One region of the Pseudoalteromonas sp. BSi20439 genome, then DNA from elsewhere that is predicted to be linked to it. Evidence: predicted binding sites of a transcription regulator. Region 1 holds the regulator's gene; each other region holds the start of a gene.
The links. Region 1 encodes FliA, which starts transcription of late flagellar genes. Its sites were predicted from a motif close to CTAAAGNTNNNNNNNNNNNNGCCGATA; they were not measured.
Positions count from the first base shown of each region.

Region 1 (13,975 bases):
AAAAAAGGCGCTAAGCGCCTTTTTGTTTATGTAAAGAAAATAACAGTTCTGCTTCAGCGCGAGGTAATTCACATTCACGAATAACCTCATCTAAATCGGCACCTAACTCAACCATTTTTACTGCACGAGAGTAAATTTTAGCATCTGGATCATCGTATTTTTGAGCAGCTTGTTGCTGTATAAGCTCTTGGTTTTGTTGTTCTACCTCAAGCACTCGTTTACCAATACTTAGTAACCCAGTTCGTAACTCAGAGACTTCGCTACGTAAAATATTAATCTGCTCTGATGAATCTTTAAATTGCTGTAATTGTGCGTCAAGCTCATTCGCATACCGCTTTTTAAACATCACAATTAATAGCAACGAGAATAGCCCAAAGACTAAACCCGCAATTGCAATACCAAGTAATAACATAATTTTATGTAGAGAAGCTTATATATCGCTTAACTCATCCCATTCGTCATCACTAAGTAATTTATTTAAATCAACCAAAATAAGTAGCTCATTATCGCGGTTACACACACCTTGAATAAACTTAGCACTTTCTTCAGTACCTACGTTTGGTGCGCTATCAATTTCAGAGCTGCGTAAATACACAACCTCAGATACGCTATCAGCTAAAATACCAATCACTTGTTCTTCAGCTTCAATAATCAAAATACGTGAGTTATCGGTCGCTTCAATATCAGGTAAACCAAAGCGAGAGCGAGTATCAATAACGGTAACAACATTACCACGTAAGTTAATAATACCAATTACATAAGAAGGCGCACCTGGAACAGGAGCAATTTCGGTGTAACGCAGTATTTCTTGCACTTGCATTACATTCACGCCATAGGTTTCATCTTCTAACTTAAATGTAACCCACTGCAAAATTTCATCATTATTATCTGCATTTTTTTTAGCTGACAGTAATTTATCTTCACTCATGCTCTTACCTCGTAATGGTCATTACTTGTGACGGCTATCTAAGCCTTTCTCTAATAGTGCATTTAAATTATTAACATCTATTAAAGCACACATTTTTTCTTTAATTACTCCAGCAAGCCATGGGCGCTTACTGTTATTTGTACGCCATTTTACATCTTCTTTACTCAATGTAATGTTATTTATTAGTTTTTCTGCTAATAAACCCCACTGGCTATCACCTAAAGTGATTAGATATTGATAATTTAAAGACGCTTCTAACTGTTCATCGTATTTTTCGGGCATAACCCAGCGCGCGGTATCAACAACATTGAGCTTTTCTTCTCGATTGATCATGACACCTTTAAACCACTTAGGTTTACCAAATAAATGATTCACTTCTCCAAGCTCATGTATACCGCCTAACGCTTTTAATGGCACGGCTAAAGTGAGTCCTGCTACTTCAAAAAATAATGCCTGAAATTCACCATCAAAGTATTCAGCTTCATTACCGAGTGCTACATCATGTTCAGTTTCAAGCTGCTGCGCTTGGTGAGATTCTATTTCTACATTTGTTACCTGCTCATTGAGCTTTTCAACTTCAACAACCGGCTCGACTACAGGCTCAACCTGCAGTGATTGCTCTTTTTGCTCTTCATAAGCTACCTGCTCAAGCAATTTAGCAACAGGCTCAAGGTCTTTTGTTGGTTCGTCATCAGATAATAACGCCCCTAAGTACTGAGTGACTACTTTTTCATTAGCAAATAATTGCTTACTCATTTATTAACCTTGTTTTATTAAATATTCAAGCAATGCTTTGTAAGCATAGACTCCACGCGCATTAGGGCAGAAATCAATAGGCACCTTTTGCGCTAAACTCGCATCTCTAAATTTAGTATCGACAGGAATAACACCTGGCCACACTTTTTCTTTGTACGTATCTTGTAATGTTTTATAGGCCTCAAGTGATGCTTTGGTGCGCTTATCATACATAGTTGGAATTATAGTATATTCATAGCTTTTCGCTTGCGAGGTTTGCATTAACTCCATAGTACGCATCATTCTATCAAGCCCCTTAAGCGCTAAGAACTCAGTTTGTACTGGCACCAATACTCTTTCACAGGCTGCAAGCGCATTGACCATCAGCACCCCTAAAACGGGCGGACAATCTAAAATTGCATAATCGTAATACTCGCTAATTTTAGCCAATGTTTTCTTTAAAATCAGGCCCATTCCCGTTTTATTACCCATACTACGGTCAAGTGTAGCAATTGCCATAGTGGCAGGTAGAATATCAAGATTTTCTATGGTTGAGGGGCATAATGCTTGCAATACTTCTTCGCTTTTCATGCTTGAACCGCGAGTGAAAATGTCGTAAACACTGACCTCTAAATCTTCTGAATCAATGCCAAAGTAATAAGTTAATGATGCATGCGGATCGGTATCAATCAGTAAAACACGCTTACCTTGAAGCGCAAGGATCCCAGCAAGGCTAACCGCTGTAGTGGTTTTGCCTACCCCTCCTTTTTGATTGGCTACTGTCCAGATTTTCACATTACATCCTAATTACTGTTCATTACGCGTGGTAACACGAATGCCACCATGCTCTAAGCGAATTATTTTTATTGTATCGTCTTGAGTAGGCAGCTCAACTTCAGTTGGTTTAGCTTCCTCAGGGACTTGCTGCTCAGTATCCTCATTTGATGACTCTAAAACCAAGCCGTACTTAGAAAGCGCAATCACTACTTTGCGGTTTTCAGCTCGCCCAGCTTCGGTATCATTATCGGCAAAAGGTGAATATTGGCCATACCCTTCTATTGCCATACGTGCAGATTGAATACCTAAGCGCTCTAATTCAACTAATATTGATGTTGCACGTGCCACCGACAACTCCCAATTAGAGCGAAATATTTCATTGCGTATGGTTTCGTTATCTGTGTACCCACGCACTCTTATATAGTTATCGACAGGTGCGATTATTGCTTCAATCTTTTTTACAACTTCTTTGGCTTGATTATGCGCAACAGCACTGCCACTGGCAAATAATAACCCAGAATTAAGCTCAATAACCAACCAATCTTGGCTAAGCTCTAGGCTTGCCTCACCACTGCGTATCTCATCAATCAGAGACGATTGTAGCTTGACCAGTAAACTATCGAGCGGCTTACCTAAGTGACGTTGGCTGATATTGCTATTATCACTTTGACCATCGAGCAACACAGGCCCTTGTTCTTGTTTTTGAATACTTTCGCCATATAAAACCTCAACTTCAGGAGTCACTCTTTCAAGCAACAAAGCATCGCCGTTTACCCCTTTACCTTGCTGAGAAAATTGTTTCGCTGACTTATCAAAAACATGCTCAAGAGAGTTAGATAAAACTTGTATATTGTCTTCTTTGTTTATTGCAATGGCATACAATACAACAAAAAATGCAAACATAATGGTCATGTAATCTGCATAAGAGACTAGCCAACGCTCAGTATGTTGGCTTTTAGTGTTTTGATGACGTAAGCGACGGCGTAACATAACCGCTAATGGCCCTGTAAAAGAGGACGTTCGACACGGTAAGCTTCAAGCTTTAATTCAATATTAATAGGGCTTTCACCTTGGCTAATGGCAATAACGCCTTCAGCTAGCATTTCATGGTAAAGCATTTTTTGCTCAACCCGTTGCTTTAATTTATTGGCCATCGGCAAAAACAGTAAATTAGCTAAACCTACGCCATATATAGTAGCGATAAATGCAGTGGCAATACCCGTTCCTAGTTGCTCAGGATCGTTAATAAATGACATCGCTTGAATAAGTCCAAGCACTGCACCTAAAATACCGATAGTTGGACTGTAACCCCCCATCGCTTCATATACACGACTAGCTTCAAGCAGTCGTTCTCGTTCAAGTAATAAATCTATTTCTAGGGTATCACGAAGCTTTTGGTCAGAGCTGCCATCAACTAATAAACTTAGTCCTTTAGCGGCATAAGGATCAGTGTGAGTAAGCGCTTCGTTTTCTAGGGCTAAATAACCCTCTTGGCGGGCTTTATGCGACCAGCGCTTTACTTGCTCAATCGCATCTTCAATATCGTGGTCATCGGTGACAAAAACCCAATGAGTAATACTGAGCATTTTCTTAAATGTATTGGCTGATGTTTGTAACATCACGGCCCCCAATGTGCCGCCTAATACAATAATTAGCGCAGGCCCATTAAACAGCGCAGATACCACACCTCCTTCTAAAGAATAACCGATTGCAATAGCGCCTAGTGCAACCAATAATCCTAAAACAGAAAGCTTATCCACAGCCAACCTCTCTTTTGAGGCGCACCGCTACATCATGAAGACCTAAGCTTTCATTTGCTAATCCTGCACTTGCTACTGCTTGGGGCATACCATATACAACACAGCTTTTTTCATCTTGAGCCCAAATTGTAGCGCCAGATTGTTTAAGCATGCGAGCACCATCACGACCATCCGCCCCCATACCAGTCAAAATAATGGCAAGGACATCGCCTTGATACGCTTTTGCTGCACTGGCAAAGGTAATATCAACACTAGGCTTATAGCTTACTCGTTCATTTTTATCTTCAAATACACGTAATGTTCTGTTTGACCCCCGCCCTTCTACCATCATTTGCTGCCCGCCCGGCGCTAAATAAGCACAACCAGGTTGGAGTCTATCGCCTTGTTGCGCTTCTTTTACTTTAATCTTACACAAGCTATCTAATCGGGTTGCAAACGCAGGTGTAAATGCCGCAGGCATATGCTGTATGAGGAGTATTGGGTGTGGAAAATTAGCAGGCAACTGAGTCAAAATAGTTTGCAGTGCAACCGGTCCGCCTGTTGATGTGCCAATAGCAACTAATTGATACTGCTTACCACTGGCGCGCGCTGATGTGCTACTACTGGTTGGTGTAGGAGCTGCATTATTAAAGCTGCGATCAGGTTGAACAATTGGCTTTTTAGCGAGATTAGAAAAGCGATCAGACGTGCTTGCAGCAGGTTTACTTATACTAGGAGATGCTGGCGCTCTTGTGATTCTACCAATGCGCTGGCGACCTATTTCCTTTACCTTACCTTGTAATAACTTAATTGCGTCATCGTTATTACGGGCAATATCTTCAAACTTTTTCGGTAAAAAGTCCATCGCTCCGGCATCAAGTGCATCTAAGGTGGCTGATGCTCCAGCGCGTGTTAACGATGAGAACATTAAAATAGGAGTGGGGTTACTCGCCATGATCTCTTTAACCGCGCTAATACCATCAAGCACCGGCATTTCAACATCCATGGTGATCACATCGGGTCGTAACTGAGCTGTTTTATCGACCGCTTCTCGACCATTAACAGCGAAACCTATAACCTCAATGCCGCTGTCTTGTTCAAGAATTTCACTCACCCTGCGGCGAAAAAAGCTTGAATCATCAACTACTAAAACTTTAACAGCCATTTCGCTCTCTTATTCAATGAATGGGTAGGCATAACGTTTATGCCTACTTTTTATTATCCAGCGTAATGCTTTAGCATACTCGGCACATCTAATATCAGTGCAATACCACCATCAGAGGTGATTGTTGCACCTGCCATACCTGGCGTCCCTTGAAGTAATGCATCTAAAGGCTTAATCACCACTTCTTCTTGACCAATGAGCGAGTCAACAACGAACCCCACTTTTTGAGTTCCTATTTGCACAATCACCACATGGCCTTGTGCTTTTCGTTGTCCTCTATCAGCGCCTTTAATGAGCCAGTGTTCAAGATAGAACAGCGGTATCGATTTTTTACGAACAATAATAGTTAGCTGGCCATCAACCACATTAGTTTTTGTTAAATCTAAGTGGAATATTTCACTAACACCTGCCAGTGGCAACGCAAAGGTTTGTTCGCCAACCACTACCATTAAGGTGGGCAGTATCGCCAGAGTAAGTGGTACTTTAATTTCTAAAGTAGTCCCTACGCCCATCTCTGATTTAATATTTACCGAGCCATTGAGCTGAGTGATTTTTGTTTTAACCACATCCATACCAACGCCCCGGCCGGAAATATCTGATATCTCTTCTTTGGTTGAAAAGCCAGGCGCAAAAATAAGGTTATACGCTTCAGTATCAGAAAGGCGACTCGCTTGGTCGTGATCAAGCACGCCTTTACTAATCGCAATCTTTTTAAGCTTTTCAGCATCCATTCCGGCACCATCATCCTGGATGGTAAGTAGAATATGATCGCCTTGCTGAGAAGCAGATAAAGTCACAGTACCCGTTCTTGGTTTACCTGATGCTTCACGAACATCTGGCATTTCAATACCATGGTCGACCGAGTTGCGAACCAAATGCACTAATGGGTCTGCTAATGCTTCGACTAAATTTTTATCTAAATCGGTGTCTTCACCGACAAGTAATAAATTAATATCTTTCTGCAGCGTTCGTGCTAAATCACGTACCACACGAGGAAAACGACCAAATACTTTTTTAATTGGCTGCATTCGTGTTTGCATTACCGCACCTTGGATATCAGCAGTCACTACATCTAAGTTAGAGATTGCTTTACCCATGGCCTCGCTATCAGAGTTAGTCGCTAGACTTACTAAACGATTTCGCACAAGTACCAGTTCACCTACCATGTTCATTATTTGATCTAGGCGTTTGGTATCAACACGTACTGTTGTTTCTGCCGGTGGTGGCGCTGCTTTTTTAGCGGGAGCTGCTTTTGCAGGCTGTGCAGCCGGTACCGGCTTGGCTGGCTCTGGCTTGGGCTGTGGTTTTGCTGCAGCAACAGGCGCTGGTTTGTTAGCGGCTACGGGTTCAGATTTACTTTCAGGAGCCGGTGTTTCTATCGACTTAGGTGCACCTTTGCCGTGTAACTCATCTAGCAGAGCTTCAAACTCATCATCACTTATTTCATCATCGCTCGCGCTTGAATCATTATTTTGCGAGGCTGTAGGAGCTGATGGTGCTTGCTGTGGTGTGCTTGGGGCGTTTTGAGTTACTTCACCAAAACTACCGACACCATGAAGCTCATCTAATAAGCTATCAAATTCATCATCTGTAATATCGCCACTGACATCACTGTCGCTTGATGAGGATTGTTTTTCTTGCGGGGCTTGCCCTTTTCCATGAAGTTCATCAAGTAGACTTTCAAATTCATCTTCAGTGATCTCATCAATCTGAGAATCTGTACTACTAGTATCTGGGCCGCTAAATAATTCATCAAAAGCAAACGGATCTTCTTCCGCATCATTGCTTGGCTGCTCAACTACAGGTTCAGGTTCTACCGAGGGAGTTTCAACAGGAGCTATGTCTTCAACTGCAGAATCGCCGGCGAGTTCTTCAGCCGTTGGTGGTTGTCCAAGCTTGTGAAGTACTGCAAGTAACTCTGGATCTGCAGGCTCTGGCTGGTCACGATTTTTAATTGTGGCAAACATTTCATTAATGGTATCAAGTGCTTGTAAAATCACATCCATTAATTCAGAGTTAACTGTTCTTACACCTTGGCGCAATAAATCAAACACGTTTTCAGCACCATGACATGCATCAACAAGCTCTGTCATTGCCAAAAATCCGGCACCTCCCTTAACGGTATGGAAGCCACGGAATATTGCGTTTAGTAGTTCAGTATCATCTGGGTTGTTTTCCAGTTCTACTAACTGTTCAGATAAAAGCTCAAGGATTTCTCCGGCCTCTACTAAAAAGTCTTGTAAAATATCTTCATCGACTTCAAAGCTCATGCAGTACTCTCCTATTAGAAGCCCAAACTTGATAATAGATCATCAACTTCATCTTGATCAGATACAACATCATTACGCGATTCTTTATCAATAATAGGCCCTTCTGGACCTGCTAGTGTTTGTGCAACAATGGAATCTTCTGTTTCTTCTGGTTGTTCAGTTGGTTGTACTTGCTCAACCTCACCTTGCGCCGCAAATGCAGTTAACAAGTGGATTAAGCTCTCTTCAACTTCACGCACAAGTTCAATAACACGACGAATAACCTGACCAGTTAAATCTTGATAGTCTTGAGCCATCAATACATTGGTCATCAACATTTGTAACTCATCCGTTTTATGATGAGAGCTGTTCATAAACTTATCAATGCTATGGCAAAGTGACTTAAACTCACCAAGCTCAATTTCACGGTTCATTAACCGATCCCATGTTGGCTTGATATCAGCTATTTCGTCAGCAATTTCTTGCGCTAAAGGTAAGCTTGCTTCAACCGCATCCATCGTTTTGTTGGCTGCGTTTTCTGTCATTTCCATAACATAGTTGAGGCGTTTTTTAGCATCAGGGATGGCATCAGTGGTAATGTCTGTTAATCGCGTATCTAATTCAAAGCTTTTTAAAGCTTCGTGCAGTTGACGCGTTAACTTACCCACCTCAGCAAATAACTGTGATTGCTCTTGTGAAGCTGTTTCTAAAATTAACTGATTCGCTTTATCTTGCTCACCATTTTCTAAAAAAGCCACTAATTGGCGAGCTTGTTCTAAAGTAATCTGAGGCGCAGCAGGTGCTGACATAAGCCTCTCCCTCTCATTAACCTAAGCGTTCGAACACTTTTTCTAATTTAGTCTTCAATGTACCTGCAGTAAATGGTTTAACAATATAACCATTAACACCTGCTTGGGCCGCAGCAATTATTTGTTCTTTTTTAGCTTCTGCCGTTACCATTAAAACAGGGATATGCTTTAATTTTTCATCAGCTCGAATTGCCCTTAAAAGATCAATACCTTGCATGCCTGGCATATTCCAATCTGTTACCACAAAATCAAACACTTGATTTTGCAACATAGGTAAAGCAGTTGACCCGTCATCTGCTTCTTGAACATTGGTAAAACCTAAATCGCGCAACAGGTTTTTAATAATACGTCTCATCGTCGAAAAATCATCAACAACAAGAATTTTAATGTTTTTATCCAAAACATCCTCCAGTGAGGCCTGAACCTTTATTTACTTACTTCTAGTTTATCCAGTCATTGATCTTTGCTTTAAGCTTAATCATCGCCTGACCATGTATCTGACTTACACGCGACTCACTAACATCGAGTATATGCCCAATTTCTTTTAAATTCATTTCATCGTTATAGTACAAAGAAAGCACCATTGCATCTTTTTCCGGTAACGACTTTATCGCACTGAGTAAAGACTCATTAAACCGTTCATTTTTAACATTATTGAAAGGTTTGTCTAGTGCTAAATCTTGACCATGAGGTGTAATCACATCATCGTCAATACCAAGGTCTTCAATACCTAAAACTTTACTTACATTGACATCGTTTAAAATATGATGGTACTCATTTAACGAAATTTCAAGTTTTTCAGCAACTTCAATATCTTTGGGTTCACGGTTTAAACTGCTTTCAAGGGCAACTATTGTCTCTGCTACCAAGCGACTTTTTCTGTGAACTGAACGTGGAACCCAATCACCTCGGCGCATTTCATCTATCATTGCACCACGAATGCGAATACCCGCAAAGGTTTCAAAACTTGCGCCCTTGCTTGCGTCAAAGTTTTTAGAAGCTTCTATTAAGCCAATCATACCTGATTGGATCAAATCATCTAGTTGCACACTGGCCGGTAAACGAGCAATTAAATGGCACGCCACTTTTTTGACTAATGAGGCATGCTTTTCAACAATCATATTTAAATTCTGTGTTGACTGATATCCCATAGCTCTATTCACCGGTATTGTCATTGTTAGTTACTAACTAACTTCTCAATGAAAAACTCTAAGTGACCCGAGGCTTGACTAGGTGTTGGCCACTTAGCAATTTTTGTCGCCAGTGTTTTAAAAGCAATCGCAGCAGGAGACCCTGGAAAAACTTCAACTATCACTTTTTGGCGACGCGTTGATTTGCGCATATTCTCATCATAAGGAACCGTTGCAACCAGCTCCATTGATATATCTAAAAATCGGTCGGTTACTTTTGAAAGTTTAGCAAATAATTCTTGCCCTTCACGTAAGCTACGCACCATATTGGCAACAATTTTAAATTTGTAAACACCGTGCTCACGGCTCAGCACTTTTATTAACGCATATGCATCAGTAATTGAGGTTGGTTCGTCACAGACCACCACAACCACATCCTGTGCGGCGCGAGAAAAACTCAATACCATGTCAGAAATACCAGCAGCGGTATCTACAATTAAAATATCAAAATCGGTGTTAAGCTCACTAAATGCACGTATCAATCCCGCGTGCTCTGAAGGTGATAACTCAACCATACTTTGCGAACCCGATGTTGCTGGCACTATTTTAATTCCTGCAGGGCCTTCAACTAAAATATCTTCGAGTTCACACTCACCTGATAAAACATGAGATAAATTACGCTCTACGCGTAGTCCAAGCATAACATCACAATTGGCTAATCCTAAATCAGCATCTAATACCAGCACACGCTTGCCTTGTTGGCCTAACGCGATTGCCGTGTTAAGGGATACGTTTGTTTTACCCACTCCACCTTTGCCGCCGGTGACAGCGATAACTTTTACGCCGTTATTATTATTGTTGCTCATTTTGCGAAGGCCGCTTGCTTGATCTAAAACTGTGTTAATCATACATCTCTACTGTGCTCGACGCCACTGATTGGTGTCGTGATTGTTGTGCTTTTATTCTTTTTAAATACAATTGCTCAGCTTTTTTTACTAGTTTTTCGGCATTTGCCACTCTAATATCTTCTGGTACTCGCTGACCATTAGTAAGATACCCTATTGGGAGGCGGTTTTGAATCGCAATACTAATAATTTCACCTAAACTCAATGACTCATCTAGCTTAGTAAAAATACACCCACTGAGCTGTACCTTTTTAAAGTGCCTTACTGTTTCTTGTAATACATTAATTTGTGCTGTTGCACTTAATACTAAATAACTACGTATATCCACACGCTGATTACGCATTAAGGTATTAAGTTGCTCAGTTAAACGTAAATCTCGCTGACTCATTCCTGCTGTATCAATTAAGACTAGACGTTTATTTCGTAAATGGTATAAAACTTCTGCTAATTCATTTGCATCTTTGACTTGTTTTACGCCACAGCCAATAATTCGACCATAAGTTGCTAGCTGCTCATAGGCACCAATACGGTAGGTATCAGTCGTAATAAGCGCAACTTTATCAGCACCGTACTTTTGCGCACCTAATGCTGCCAATTTTGCAACAGTGGTGGTTTTGCCTACCCCTGTTGGGCCTACTAATGCATAAACACCACCTTGGCGAAGTATTTCATTGTTAGTGGTTTGCATTTGGTCTTCAACCATATTCAATAAGGCTTTCCAACCTTGTTGGCGAGATACATCGTCGGGTACAAAGCATGCCATCTGCTCAGCAACGTCTTTATCTATCCCCATACCCACTAAACGGTCAATCATGCAGGCGCGGGTTGGATCACGACGCGCCATATCTTGTTGCATTAAACCTGATACTTGATGTTCTAGTAATTGACGAATTGCGTTCATTTCTTCGCGCATGGTGGTTATATCACTCGACTCGTTTTGCATCGTTTGCTGGCGCGGTGCACTCGGTGAGTCTAAATCGTCAAAGCCACTGTCTAAATCATCAAAACCTAAGCTATCAGCTTGGGTGCGAGGACGTGCTGGCGCACTTTGTTCACGTTCAAACATATTTTTAGGTCGAGATTGAACAGCTTCTTGTTCTTGGTAATGACCAGAGGTGTCAATTCCAGATTGTGAAAACATTGACGCAAGCTCTGCTGAACGAGGACGGGGAGATTGACGTTCTAATAAAGCTTGTAAACTGTCTGCTACCTTTGCTTGTGGCTTAGGTTGAGCGCGTTGAGGTTCTGGTTTTACAAAATTATGTGAACTCTCAGTATGCGCAAATGAAGCTCTTGCAACTGGTTGGCTTTGAGGCTGCTCTGGCGCTTTTGTCGCGGCTTTGTCGTAATCAACAGCAGCAACAATTTCAACGCCATTAGCTAGTTTCTTATTTGACATAATAACCGCATCAACACCAAGCTCTTCTTTTACTTCTTTTAGTGCGGTGCGCATGTCTTTAGCAAAAAAACGTTTAATTTTCATAATTCAAACCCCTTTAAAATCTTATTGTTGGCCTACAGAGCTGACAATCTTGATCTGTCTTTCATCTGGTATCTCTTGATAAGACATCACTCTCAATCCTGGAATGGTGTATTTAACAAATCGAGATAACACAGTGCGCAACATTCCTGACGTTAGCAATATTGAAGGTTCACCGGCCATTTCTTGATTTTGATGCGCTTCATTCAATGATGTTTGAAGTCTATCAGCAAGTCCTGGTTCTATTCCGGCACCCTCATCACCTGCATTTTGAAGTGACTGATGCAACATCTGTTCCAACTCAGGCGCCAAGGTTATGACAGGGATTTCAGAAGACATACCAACAGCATCTTGAACGATTAATCTACGCAACGATATTCTCACTGCAGCCGTTAATACATCAGGGTCTTGGCTACGAGGGCCATATTCAACAAGGGTTTGAACAATTGAGCGCATATCACGTATTGCTACCCCTTCATTTAACAAGTTTTGTAGCACTTTAACGATAGTGGTTAGCGGTAATACCTCAGGTACTAGCCCTTCAACTAAGCGAGGATGGCTCTTACCTAACATATCTAATAAGTTTTGTACTTCTTCATGGCCGAGTAATAAAGCGGCACTATTAGTCAGTAACTGGCTAATATGAGTGGCTACAACAGTTGCTGAATCAACTACGGTATAACCTAAAGATTGCGCTTCATCTTTTTGATCTGGTTTTATCCATACCGCATCTAAACCAAATGCAGGGTCTTTGGTTTCAATGCCTTTTAGCGGACCAAATACTTGGCCTGGGTTAATTGCCAATTCATCACCGTGTTTAAGCTCTCCCTCACCACTTGATACGCCCATCATGGTGATGCGATACGCATTTGGGTCGAGCTCTAGATTATCGCGTATATGCACAGGCGGCACTAAAAAGCCCAGCTCTTGAGATAGTTTTTTACGCACCCCTTTAATGCGGTTTAATAGCTCACCACCTTGTGACTGATCAACCAGAGGAATTAAGCGATAACCTACTTCTAAGCCAATAACATCAACTTGTTGTACATCATCCCAGCCCAGCTCTTTTTGCTCTTGTTTAGCTGCAATCCCAGTGCCTGAAGCTGCATTTTCAGCTTCTTCGGCTTCAGCAGCCGCTAATTTAAGTTTATTTTGTTGGGTATAGTATGCAAGGTAGCCTAAAAGCGCCCCTAAGCTTAAAAATGCAAGGTGCGGCATACCGGGTACTAAGCCCATAGTTATGAGGATACCAGAGGCAATAAATAACGACTTTTCGTTACCTAATTGCTTCTTAAACTGATCGCCCATGTTGTGCGATTCATTTTGACGGGTTACAACAATTGCAGTACCAATTGAAAGTAGTAATGAAGGTAATTGCGCGACTAAGCCATCACCAATGGTCAATAGTGTGTACACTTCCATAGCGCGTGAAAAACTTAAATCATGTTGGATCATGCCAACAAATAAGCCACCCACAATATTGATCACTAAAATGACTATGCCAGCAATAGCATCGCCTTTTACAAATTTACTAGCACCATCCATAGAACCATAAAAGTCAGCTTCACGAGTTACTTCCTCACGACGTTCTCTGGCTTGCTCGGCACTGATAAAACCGGCATTCATATCTGCATCTATGGCCATTTGCTTACCTGGCATAGCATCTAGAGTAAAACGCGCTGATACTTCTGAAATACGACCAGCACCTTTGGTGATTACCACAAAGTTAATGATGATCAGAATTAAAAACACCACCAAGCCCACGGCGTAGTTACCACCGATTACCACTGAACCAAATGCTTCAATGACTTTACCAGCAGCATCCCCACCGTTATGACCCTCAAGCAGTACCACCCGGGTACTGGCCACATTGAGTGCTAAGCGCATTATGGTTGCAATTAACAGCACGGCTGGGAACATACCAAACTCAAGCGGTTTCATGGTGTATACAGTGACCAGTAATACAACTAACGCAAGCGCGATATTAAACGAAAATAATATATCAAGCAGGAATGGAGGCAGTGGTAAAATAACCATACCCAGCGCAGCCAACACCAA
Region 1 covers NZ_BADW01000067.1:16,717-30,691, reverse strand. The annotation lists gene P20439_RS06390 (DUF2802 domain-containing protein) at 11-412, opposite strand; gene P20439_RS06385 (chemotaxis protein CheW) at 431-928, opposite strand; gene P20439_RS06380 (chemotaxis protein CheW) at 950-1,684, opposite strand; gene P20439_RS06375 (ParA family protein) at 1,688-2,458, opposite strand; gene P20439_RS06370 (flagellar motor protein MotB) at 2,471-3,430, opposite strand; gene P20439_RS06365 (flagellar motor protein) at 3,436-4,200, opposite strand; gene P20439_RS06360 (chemotaxis response regulator protein-glutamate methylesterase) at 4,193-5,344, opposite strand; gene P20439_RS06355 (chemotaxis protein CheA) at 5,398-7,614, opposite strand; gene P20439_RS06350 (protein phosphatase CheZ) at 7,629-8,402, opposite strand; gene cheY (chemotaxis response regulator CheY) at 8,419-8,802, opposite strand; gene P20439_RS06340 (RNA polymerase sigma factor FliA) at 8,843-9,553, opposite strand; gene P20439_RS06335 (MinD/ParA family protein) at 9,580-10,440, opposite strand; gene flhF (flagellar biosynthesis protein FlhF) at 10,433-11,920, opposite strand; gene flhA (flagellar biosynthesis protein FlhA) at 11,942-13,975, opposite strand, start outside.

Region 2 (3,990 bases), on a different contig from region 1:
GATGTAACAAGTGCATTTGAAGCTGGCGCTAATAAAGCATTAGCCCTTTGTAATAAGCATAATATTCGCTTTGCTTTACTAAAAGAGTCTAGTCCTTCGTGTGGCCGTAATACAATTTATGATGGAAGCCATAGTGGGGTGAAAGTAAAAGGCATGGGGCTGACCGCTAAGTTATTGGTAAAGAATCAAGTTAAAGTATTTAGTGAAGAGCAAATACCAGCACTCATCAAGGCGCTGGTATTATAGTATTAGATTTTATTTTTTCTGTAAAAATACACCAGATTCAATATGGTGTGTGTAAGGGAACTGATCAAATATTGCAAAGCGCTTAACCTCATGGGTTTGTGTTAAGTGATCAAGATCGCGCTCTAACGTATCTGGGTTACATGAGATATAAATAATATTCTCATAGTTAGCCACTAAATCACACGTTAGGGTATCCATGCCAGCACGAGGTGGGTCGACTAGAATGGTTTGGCAGTTGTAACTACTAAGGTCAATACCATCTAAGCGAGAGAAAGTACGCTCGCCTTTCATTGCCTGAGTAAACTCTTCGCTCGACATGCGAATAATATCTAAGTTAGTTACTTTGTTTTGAGCAATATTATATTGCGCTGAATGCACAGATGATTTTGATATTTCTGTTGCCAGCACTTTATTAAATGAGTCCGCAAGTGCAATTGAAAAGTTTCCGTTACCACAATATAGCTCTAGTAAATCATTATTTAGTGGTTTACATAGCTCTTGTGCCCACTCCAACATCTTAATATTTACCTTCGCATTAGGCTGAGTAAAGCTATTTTCTACCTGCTGATAGATTAGCTCTTGGCCATTCACCATTAAGCGCTCAGTGACAAAGTCATCGCCCAATTTTTCTTTTTGCTTACGTGCACGGCCAATAAAGTCAATTTTGTACTGGTTACTTAGCTTTTCCTTTAAGGCGTTGATCTCAGTTAACCAGTGTTCATCAAGTGGCTTGTGATAAAGCAAGCTCACTAAAATTTCACCGCTGATGGTCGATAAATAATCTATTTGAAATAGCTTACGACGCAGTACTTCGCAGCCTTTTAAGTTATCAATCATTACCTGCATAACTTCACCTACTAAAGGAGCTGCAGGGTCAAAGGTATCAACACGTATTTTATCTTTCGTTTGTTGATCAAACATAATATGAAACAGATCGTCGCCATCGTGCCATACTCTAAATTCTGCACGTTGACGGTAGTTAATAGGCTCAGAGCTAAATACTTCTAACTGTTTTACACCGAAACGTTGAAACTGCTCTGTAATACGCTGCTCTTTTTCATTTAATTGTGCATCGTACTGCGTGGTATCTATATTTATAACTGCCATTAACGGTATAACCTTATCGTTGAGATCTGTTTATCGGCGCTATTGTAGGGAGCGAAGCGTATTTGTCTAGTTTTGATCAAATATAGTGAGCTTTTTTTAAGCATTTTACTACAGTATAGGCTTACTTGGCCGATATACAGAGTATGTCTAAATAGGAGTCTTCTCATGAAAATAGGTAACTTTAGTTTTGTTCCAAACAGCAATGCCAATAAATACAATACTAAACAAGCAATGCCACAGCCTAAAATAGACTCCCCACCAACTAGCTATCAGCAACGCGGAAAAGAATTGGCTGCTGCCGTATTGGGTGACAAAATGGCAAAAGAATTAGGTTTGCCGGTTGCTGAAGCGAAAAAAGACAAACCATTGTTTGATTTTAATGAAGTCGTCAAAAATGTTTTAGACTTTGTGACAAGCTCGGTAAAAAAAGCCAAGGCCAATGGTGCCGATGATGACAAGCTACAAGATATACTTAACCAGGCACGTAAAGGCGTGCAAACAGGTGTTGATGAAGCTGTCGATGAATTAAAAGGTATGGGCGTATTTAATCAAGAGCTTGAAGAGGGTATTAATAAATCAAAAGAGGGCATCTTCAATGGCCTTGATAAATTTGAGCAGAACTTATTTAATCCTCAGCCGGCAAGCGTAACGGTTAGTCAATCGCAATATGTGAACCTTAGTAACAGCGCTGATTACACTTTTACCACCGCAGAAGGTGATGAAGTGAGTATTAGTTTTGCAGATGCTTACCAATCTCAGTCATCTAGTCGCTATCAGCAAACTGAAAGCTCGCAAGCATTTAGTACGCAATTTTCTGAATCTCGCGAGTTATCATTTTCTATGTCAGTAAATGGAGAGCTTAATGAAGACGAGCAGCAAGCTATAAATGATTTAATGACAGAGTTACAAGATGTAAGTAAAACCTTTTTCAGTGGCGACTTAGATAAAGCATTTGAACAAGCCCAAGAACTCAGCTTAGGAAATGAACAGCTGGTGGAATTTTCAATGGACTTACGTCAAAGTAAAACTGTGGCAGCTATTAAAGAGTATGAACAAATTAAGCCAACATCAGAAAAAGCCATTGCCGAAACTGTAGCCCCTTTTAATGATGATCTAAAATCGGCTTACTCTAAAGCGCAAGCATTAGGATTAGAAAGCCAGCTATCAGGTATCATTCAATGGCTAAATCAAGATCAACAAGAAATAGATAAACTGGTTGATTACACTAACACCATGTTTGAAAACTTAGATAAATTAAACACAGCTACTGCAAAACTAGACGCTGAGTAAAACTACTTTCTTTTATAAAAGCCTCATGGCAAACTGCCGTTCAAAGTAAAGAGTAGGAATGGTAGTTTGTCAGCGCACATCATGGTCTTTGATTCAGGTATAGGTGGAACCACAGTACTTGAGCATATTCAGCAAAGCATTCCCCACGCTCAATACAGTTACTTCATGGATAACGCATTATTGCCTTATGGTGCACAGTCGCAGCAAACCATTATTAATCGCTTATGTGGACTAATCCAATTTATCAAAGATGAGTCACTTAATGTCGACTTAATTGTTATAGCCTGCAATACCGCTTCAACATCTGCGTTAAGTGCGGTACGAAAAATAACAGATATTCCAATTGTAGGGGTTGTACCTGCAGTTAAGCCCGCAGCACAAATAACACAATCAAAGCATATTGGGTTATTGGCAACCCCCGCTACGGTTTCAAGTTCATATACAGATGCGCTAATTAAAGAGCATGCCTCATCTATAACCACAAGCTTATATAGTAGTGTTGAACTGGTTACCTTGGCAGAAGCATTCTTTTTTACCCAACACTTAGATATTGAAAAGCTGCACACTGAGTTAGACCGGTTAAATATTAATAACGATATAGATGTGCTGGTATTAGGCTGTACTCACTTTCCTATTCTTGCAAAACCAATAAGTGATTACTTTAAAGCACGTATAAAGTTGTTAGACTCTGGAGCAGCTATTGCGAAGCGGGTTAGTTATTTACTAAATTTAAGTGATTGCCAAGCGGACATAAAAAAGCCGCTGCACTATTATGCAACGGCTGATGTATGTAGTGATAAATTAGCGGTTAAGCTAGTTACACTGTTTGATCCGACTCTGAGCGATAAGAGTTAGAATCATCTTCTTGTTTTTGTTTTGCTTCACGTACTTTTAAAGTACGTTGTTGGAACTCACTATCGTTTAACTTAGCAATTGCGTTATCTGCATCAGCTTGAGCCATTTCAACAAAACCAAAGCCACGTCGTTTGCCAGTGTTTTTATCTTTTAGTAAACGAACATTAAAGACTTTGCCTTGCTCTTCGAACAAAGCACGTACAACGCCTTCATTTGCGCGATAAGGAAGATTGCCAACATAAAGTGTTTTTGTTTTTACTTCGGCTTCTTCTGTAGTTACTGATGACATTGCAGCAATAACAACACCACCAATTAATAAACCGGCACCGAATAGAAGTGCAGGGTCTAATGCTAGGCTTGCAAGCGCAAACTTAACGATAACAAAACCAACAACAGCAAGAATAACTGCGAAGATAAAAGATTTTTGATCGGGTAATTTCATTTTTGATCTACCAATAAACAGGAAATAAACATTAATTTAACATTGTGAAC
Region 2 covers NZ_BADW01000225.1:247-4,236, forward strand. The annotation lists gene P20439_RS17785 (DUF523 domain-containing protein) at 1-246, shown strand, start outside; gene trmA (tRNA (uridine(54)-C5)-methyltransferase TrmA) at 256-1,353, opposite strand; gene P20439_RS17795 (DUF5610 domain-containing protein) at 1,519-2,643, shown strand; gene murI (glutamate racemase) at 2,710-3,498, shown strand; gene P20439_RS17805 (RNA-binding protein) at 3,461-3,940, opposite strand.
Region 2: the regulator FliA is predicted to act here: its motif matches at 1,462-1,488, upstream of P20439_RS17795 (DUF5610 domain-containing protein).

Region 3 (5,971 bases), on a different contig from region 1:
TTACATTTAGGCCAATGACCTCATTATCTTTCCAGCCAAAAATCGTTTCTGCGGCCTTATTAAAGCTTAAAATGGTACCTTTAATATTGATAGTGACAATGCCATCAATGGCGGTTGATAAGATAGCATCAAGACGAGACTCTTCAGCAGATTTTTTCCCTAATAGCATTCTGTAGCGGATCATGCCATTGATGATCACAACCACCGCTGTTAATAAAAGCGTGGCAAACGACACACTAATAGCGATAAAGGTTAAGTGCGATTTGTTTGCTCGTTAATTATCGGAGTGGTTGCAATAAATCGCGCAGCGGCCATGCCCATATAGTGCATGCCAGCCACGGCAAACCCCAGAATAAGCGCACAAATAATACGATTATGCACCGGCGTTAATTTTTTAAAGTGTGCAGGTAAATGAAAACGTACATAGAGGCTGATGAAAGACAGCAGCACTGCCACAACAATTGAAGCGCTAAACCATATTGGATCATAACGAAGTAACGGACTTAATTGCATTGCGGCCATACCACTGTAATGCATGGTGCCAACACCCGCGCCAAATAAAAGTGAGCTTAGAATTAAATTGATAATACGAGGGTGGGTGCTATATGTTTTCAAACAAGAAAAAGCAATGGTACACGCCAGTAAAGCCGGTATAAACGACACAAAAGTGAGTGTGGGATCGTATTTAATTGTAGTGCACAAAGAAAACGCGAGCATAGCAATAAAATGCATGCTCCATACCCCCCCAGCAAGCACTAAAGCTGCAGTTAAATTGGCTAGCTTACGATAAGACTTAAAGTGAGTATTATTTGCTAAATCGATAACGTGCAGGGAAAAGTAGGCTGCAAAAATTGCTGTGAGTATAGATAGTGTCACTAAACTTGGGTCGTATACACCATTAATAATTAGACTTGGATCTGGTTGGTTTATAAAAAAATTAGATAGCATCAATCATTCACATAATAACTCTTAAACCCAGTCTAATATAAACACAACAATAATCACAAGGTATTGAGCTCTAAGTTACAACAGTAACGTAAGTGTTTTAAGCTTTAAACTTACTATTTATTGAGCATTACTAAATGCATTGTTATTAAAATGGCATTTAGTAGGGATTATTTATAGATCAGCCGTTATGGTACAAGGTAAAATAAAGCCCAGTCTTTAATTATAACTAGGCAGCATTCATTGTTGGATTACACTTTAAAGCGAAGTAAACGAAGAAAAACAGTAGCGATCAAAGTCGCACAGCGAGAACTTACGGTGTATGCGCCCCATTTTGTAACGAAAACACAAATAAATGAATGGCTGTTGAGTAAACAGGGCTGGATTGATGCTCAGCTACATAAGCAACAAACTCAAGCCGATACACGACAGTTTCCACTCAAAACCCATAGCATTAAATTATTTAATGAAGCTGTAAATGTGCAATTTGAAAATGCAGCACGCACTCAATGGCAGCAGCACAATGAAAGCCAAACGCTGTTACTGAGTATTTCTTCACGTGTGAAGTATCGAACGCAAATGTATCAAGGTTTGCTAGAGCAGTTTTTGCATGAGAAGTTAGAAAGTTATATTGAAATGCGAGTAAACTACTATTGTCAGCTGATGGGTGAAAAGCTACCGAGTAATATTCGTATTCAATCGTATAAGCGTCGCTGGGGCAGTTGTAACCGCAGGCGTGAGCTTACCTTTAATTTACACCTTGCAGGCGCACCCACCTGGGTAATTGACTATGTAATTGTGCATGAGTTAGCGCATTTAAAGTATTTAAATCACAGTGCTCAATTTTGGCATCGTGTAGGATTATTTTATTCAGAATACAAAAAAGCAAGCGCTTGGCTAAATAAGCATGGCATGAGTTTACAATGGGTTTTTGAATAGTAAGAAAAATAAACGAGGTAAAGAAGAGAAGTGGTGGAGGGAGCTGGATTCGAACCAGCGAAGGCTGAGCCGTCAGATTTACAGTCTGATCCCTTTGGCCGCTCGGGAACCCCTCCACACTAATTTTTATTGCATTTGGCCCCACTTAACTTAGCCTAAGAAAAGTGGTGGAGGGAGCTGGATTCGAACCAGCGAAGGCTGAGCCGTCAGATTTACAGTCTGATCCCTTTGGCCGCTCGGGAACCCCTCCAATGCAACGCGGCAGATAATAGCAAACTTCTTATTTAAGTAAAGAAAAAAGCTAAAGAAAATTCAAATTTAGCCGATAAATACTTATTAATTAGTTAAATAGGCTAAAGTCTATGCAGGTTGGTGATTTGTTAATCACAGAGAGTCAATTAAAAACACGACTCAATAAAAGTGTGCATGAAAGCCGTCGGGGTGAATTTGCTCTTTTATTAGCAATGCTATCTCATGATGCGCTTGATTTTAGTGAGTTTCACTTACCTAAAATTGATTCAAGTGGTTATCAAGCCGATGAAGAGACCCTGCGCAAACAATTTGGTGCGGGTCCAAAGCAGCCATTAGCGCCTGAGAGTTTTAATATGTTAATTGGCAAAAATAACACGGAACTTTTAGCAAAAATGGGAAGCGCTGTAGGGATGAGTGATATAAAATTAACCCAGTGTTTAAAGCCTGAGCCGTTAAATATTCGAGATGATAAAAATCATATCCCGCTTAACGTAATTGATAACTGTGAACTAGCAGTCCGTCGGCGAATTAAAAACACTGATATGCCGCTCTCAAATGTGCAAATGGATGCCGCAGCATTTTATGATGATTTACAAAATGAAGCCCTCCACCAGCCACTACATTTGTTTAGTGCCTAATTAAATTACATTGAATGCTGTTTTTAAGCGCCATTAGATTGTAATAAACTGTGTTTATATTAGTAAGTAACGAGTGGTTTTACAGGTGCTTTATTTTAATAACTGATTTAATATAAAAAAAGCATCCAAAATTTAAATGCAATTGCTATAATGGCGCAAATGGTATGACATTGAATGCCATTATCATTAAACCAAGGTAATTAGGAACGTAATGAAGAAAACATTCACGCTGAATCATGAGAAAATCAAATACCCTCGTATGGTTGATGCTGCAAAGCATGAAGTGAAAAAATATTTGAAAAGAGAACGTAATAAAACTTTACCTGTTGATGCCGACTACTGGGCATTCGATTGTAAGTTTGGTAACACGGCTGAAGAAGCCCAAGTAGTTCACGTTGCTGAAATTAACAATCACATCAGTGAAATTGAAAAGCAAGGTTTAACCTCTTTTTACTTAGAGATTTTAGCAAGACCTGCGCAGCGTCAAGACTTCGATGAAGCTGATGACGAATAAAACGCTAAATTGCGTTTTGTGTAGTTTTTGAAAATGGGCCAAGTGGCCCATTTTTTGTGGTTTTTACTTATACACTATGACACTTTTTATACTTTTTATTACTTCCGCAAGGGCAAGTATCATTGCGTTTTACTTTAATATCGGCAACCGGTGTAATCTCACCATCAAGGTATCGCCACTGTTCATCTTCTTTAATAAACTTTGAATGCTCTGCCAACTCGCAATATAGATCTTGATAAAAGTAATGAGCTTTAAACTTTACAAACCCTGTATCTTCATCATAGCCAGAATCTAATACGGTTAAGTTTACAAAGCGGCAGCTAGTTGCAAAGTCTTTAATTTCTGATATTGAGTTTTCAGCTTGTTTTTCTTTTGCGTAACTGTCACGAACAAAAACTGCATTTTTAACAGCATAAGCACTGTAGCGAGCACGCATAAGTTGCTCTGGTGTTTGTGGCTGTTTGGTTTTTAAATGAAAAGGTTCACAGCAATCAGCATAAAGTTGCTGACTGCTACAAAAACATAGTAGGGCGTTAGAGGTCATAATAAATGTACTGTGTATTAAAACGCTAGTTTACCAAGCTTATTGCGTTAGTGAAATCTCAGCTTGAGCGCTTTTTTTGCTAAAGCAATATAGCTTAGTGCGTGTATGGCTCAGGTTTAATGATAACTGAGATAGCTGCTGATTATTTATTATGTCAGTCCAGGTGATCACCGCGGCAAAATTACCATTATGAAGTGCAGAGCTTAAAACATACTCTAAATTAACTAAGTGCTTTTGACGTATAACCAGTAATTTACTGGTATCAATTGAGCATGAATCAAGCAGCGCTTTGCTAGGCACATGGTCTGGTGCAATTAAAAGTGTCCATGCATTTAAACTATTGTATTGGTGTAATACTTTTAATAATTCAAACGTTGCTGAAATTTCATCTTCAATTTGAACAACGTTAACACAATCTGATTGGTCATCTTGTTGGTAGCTCTTAACTGTTCTTACGGTAATAGGCTGTAACATAATCGTCTCACTCACTGGGTTTTTATACAGTACATGCATACAGTAGTTTATACAGTTGTTTGGTGCAAGTGTTTTTTGCTATTTTTTGTACAGTTATTCAGCTGAGCATGAAAATTTAATTATTTAAAAACAAATAAGTTATATATAACAATTGATTAGGTATTTAGTGGGTGAGCGCTTTTGGTGTTAGTTTTTTAATCTACGACTAAGCTGAAATACAGGGGATATACAGTACTTTTAAAAAATTAAGCGTTGTTGCATTTAGCATATAAACGCTTAATTAATTTATAGATGAAATGAGTTACAAGGGAGTAAAATTATTTTTCGTGACTTATAGGGATCAAATGTGAAAATTGTAACTGATGAATTTGTTCATATAAGCTGGCAGCATAACATTGGGCGTCTTTAAGTCGTTTAGTGCTAATATGCTTACGTATATCGCTCATTGCTTCTATTGCTGGCTCATATCCTTGGCTACTAGCTAAGCTAAGCCACGCAGCCCCATGAAATACGCTTTGTGGTACGCCTTGCCCTTTAATAAAAAACAGCCCTAAGTAAAACTGTGCACGATAGTTTCCTGCCATTGCTGCTAAACGCATCCATTTTGCGGCTAAAGCGCCTTGTTCATTTTTAAGGTAATAAAGGGCTTTATTTAATGTGTCTTGATCGGTGCTTTTAGAGCTCGCAGGGAGGTTTGCATCGCTTGGTTGCGTTACAAAAGAAAGAATGTTGTCTAATTGTTGCTCTAAGTCTTGGCCACTTGGTGTCGTTTTGATCATGCTACTTCGTTTGTTATTTTAATCACTTAGCTAGTTTAGTATATAGCAAGGTAAAATGTCCTGTAAAAAGTTATTTTTATGCTAAAATCTCGCCACTTTTTACAACCACAAGTTTATTATGCTCGAAGCCTTATTTAAAATCCGTGCAAATGATTCTTCGGTTCGCCGTGAATGTATTGCCGGTATGACTACATTTATTACGATGGTTTATATCGTATTCGTTAACCCAGCTATGCTTGCAGAAGCCGGTATGGACCAAGGTGCCGCATTTGTTGCCACCTGTATTGCTGCTGCAATAGGGTGTTTTATTATGGGTTTGTGGGCCAATTATCCACTGGCATTGGCACCGGGTATGGGATTAAATGCATTTTTTACCTATGGCGTTGTGTTAGGTATGGGCTATAGCTGGCAAGCAGCGCTGGGCGCGGTATTTATGTCAGGCTGTATATTTTTAATATTAAGCTTATTTAAGGTGCGTGAATGGATTATTAATGCAATCCCTCTGGTACTTAAACAAGCAATAGCAACCGGTATTGGTGCATTCTTGGCACTTATCGCGCTTAAAAGTGCTGGTATTATTGTATCTAGCCCTGCAACACTTGTGCAGCTAGGTGATATAACGTCACCGGGTCCGTTATTAGCTATTTTTAGTTTTTTTGTTATTGCGGCATTACTTTATCGCGACTTTAAAAGTGGCGTGCTTATTAGTATTTTGCTTGTCACCGCGATTGCAGTGTCTATGGGATTAGTTGAATATCATGGTGTTGTTGCAATGCCACCTTCAATAATGCCGACGTTCATGCAACTTGATTTTAGTGCTGCTTTTGAACTGTCTATGCTAAGTGTTATTTTTGCGTTTTTATTTGTTGATTTATTTGATACCTCA
Region 3 covers NZ_BADW01000085.1:199-6,169, forward strand. The annotation lists partial or broken gene P20439_RS19140 (MHYT domain-containing protein) at 1-948, opposite strand, end outside; gene P20439_RS07810 (M48 family metallopeptidase) at 1,192-1,884, shown strand; tRNA gene P20439_RS07815 (tRNA-Tyr) at 1,916-2,000, opposite strand; tRNA gene P20439_RS07820 (tRNA-Tyr) at 2,050-2,134, opposite strand; gene P20439_RS07825 (VC2046/SO_2500 family protein) at 2,247-2,774, shown strand; gene P20439_RS07830 (DUF6172 family protein) at 2,986-3,288, shown strand; gene P20439_RS07835 (YchJ family protein) at 3,356-3,832, opposite strand; gene P20439_RS07840 (SulA-like leucine-rich domain-containing protein) at 3,872-4,306, opposite strand; gene P20439_RS07845 (tetratricopeptide repeat protein) at 4,624-5,085, opposite strand; gene P20439_RS07850 (NCS2 family permease) at 5,204-5,971, shown strand, end outside.
Region 3: the regulator FliA is predicted to act here: its motif matches at 2,186-2,212, upstream of P20439_RS07825 (VC2046/SO_2500 family protein).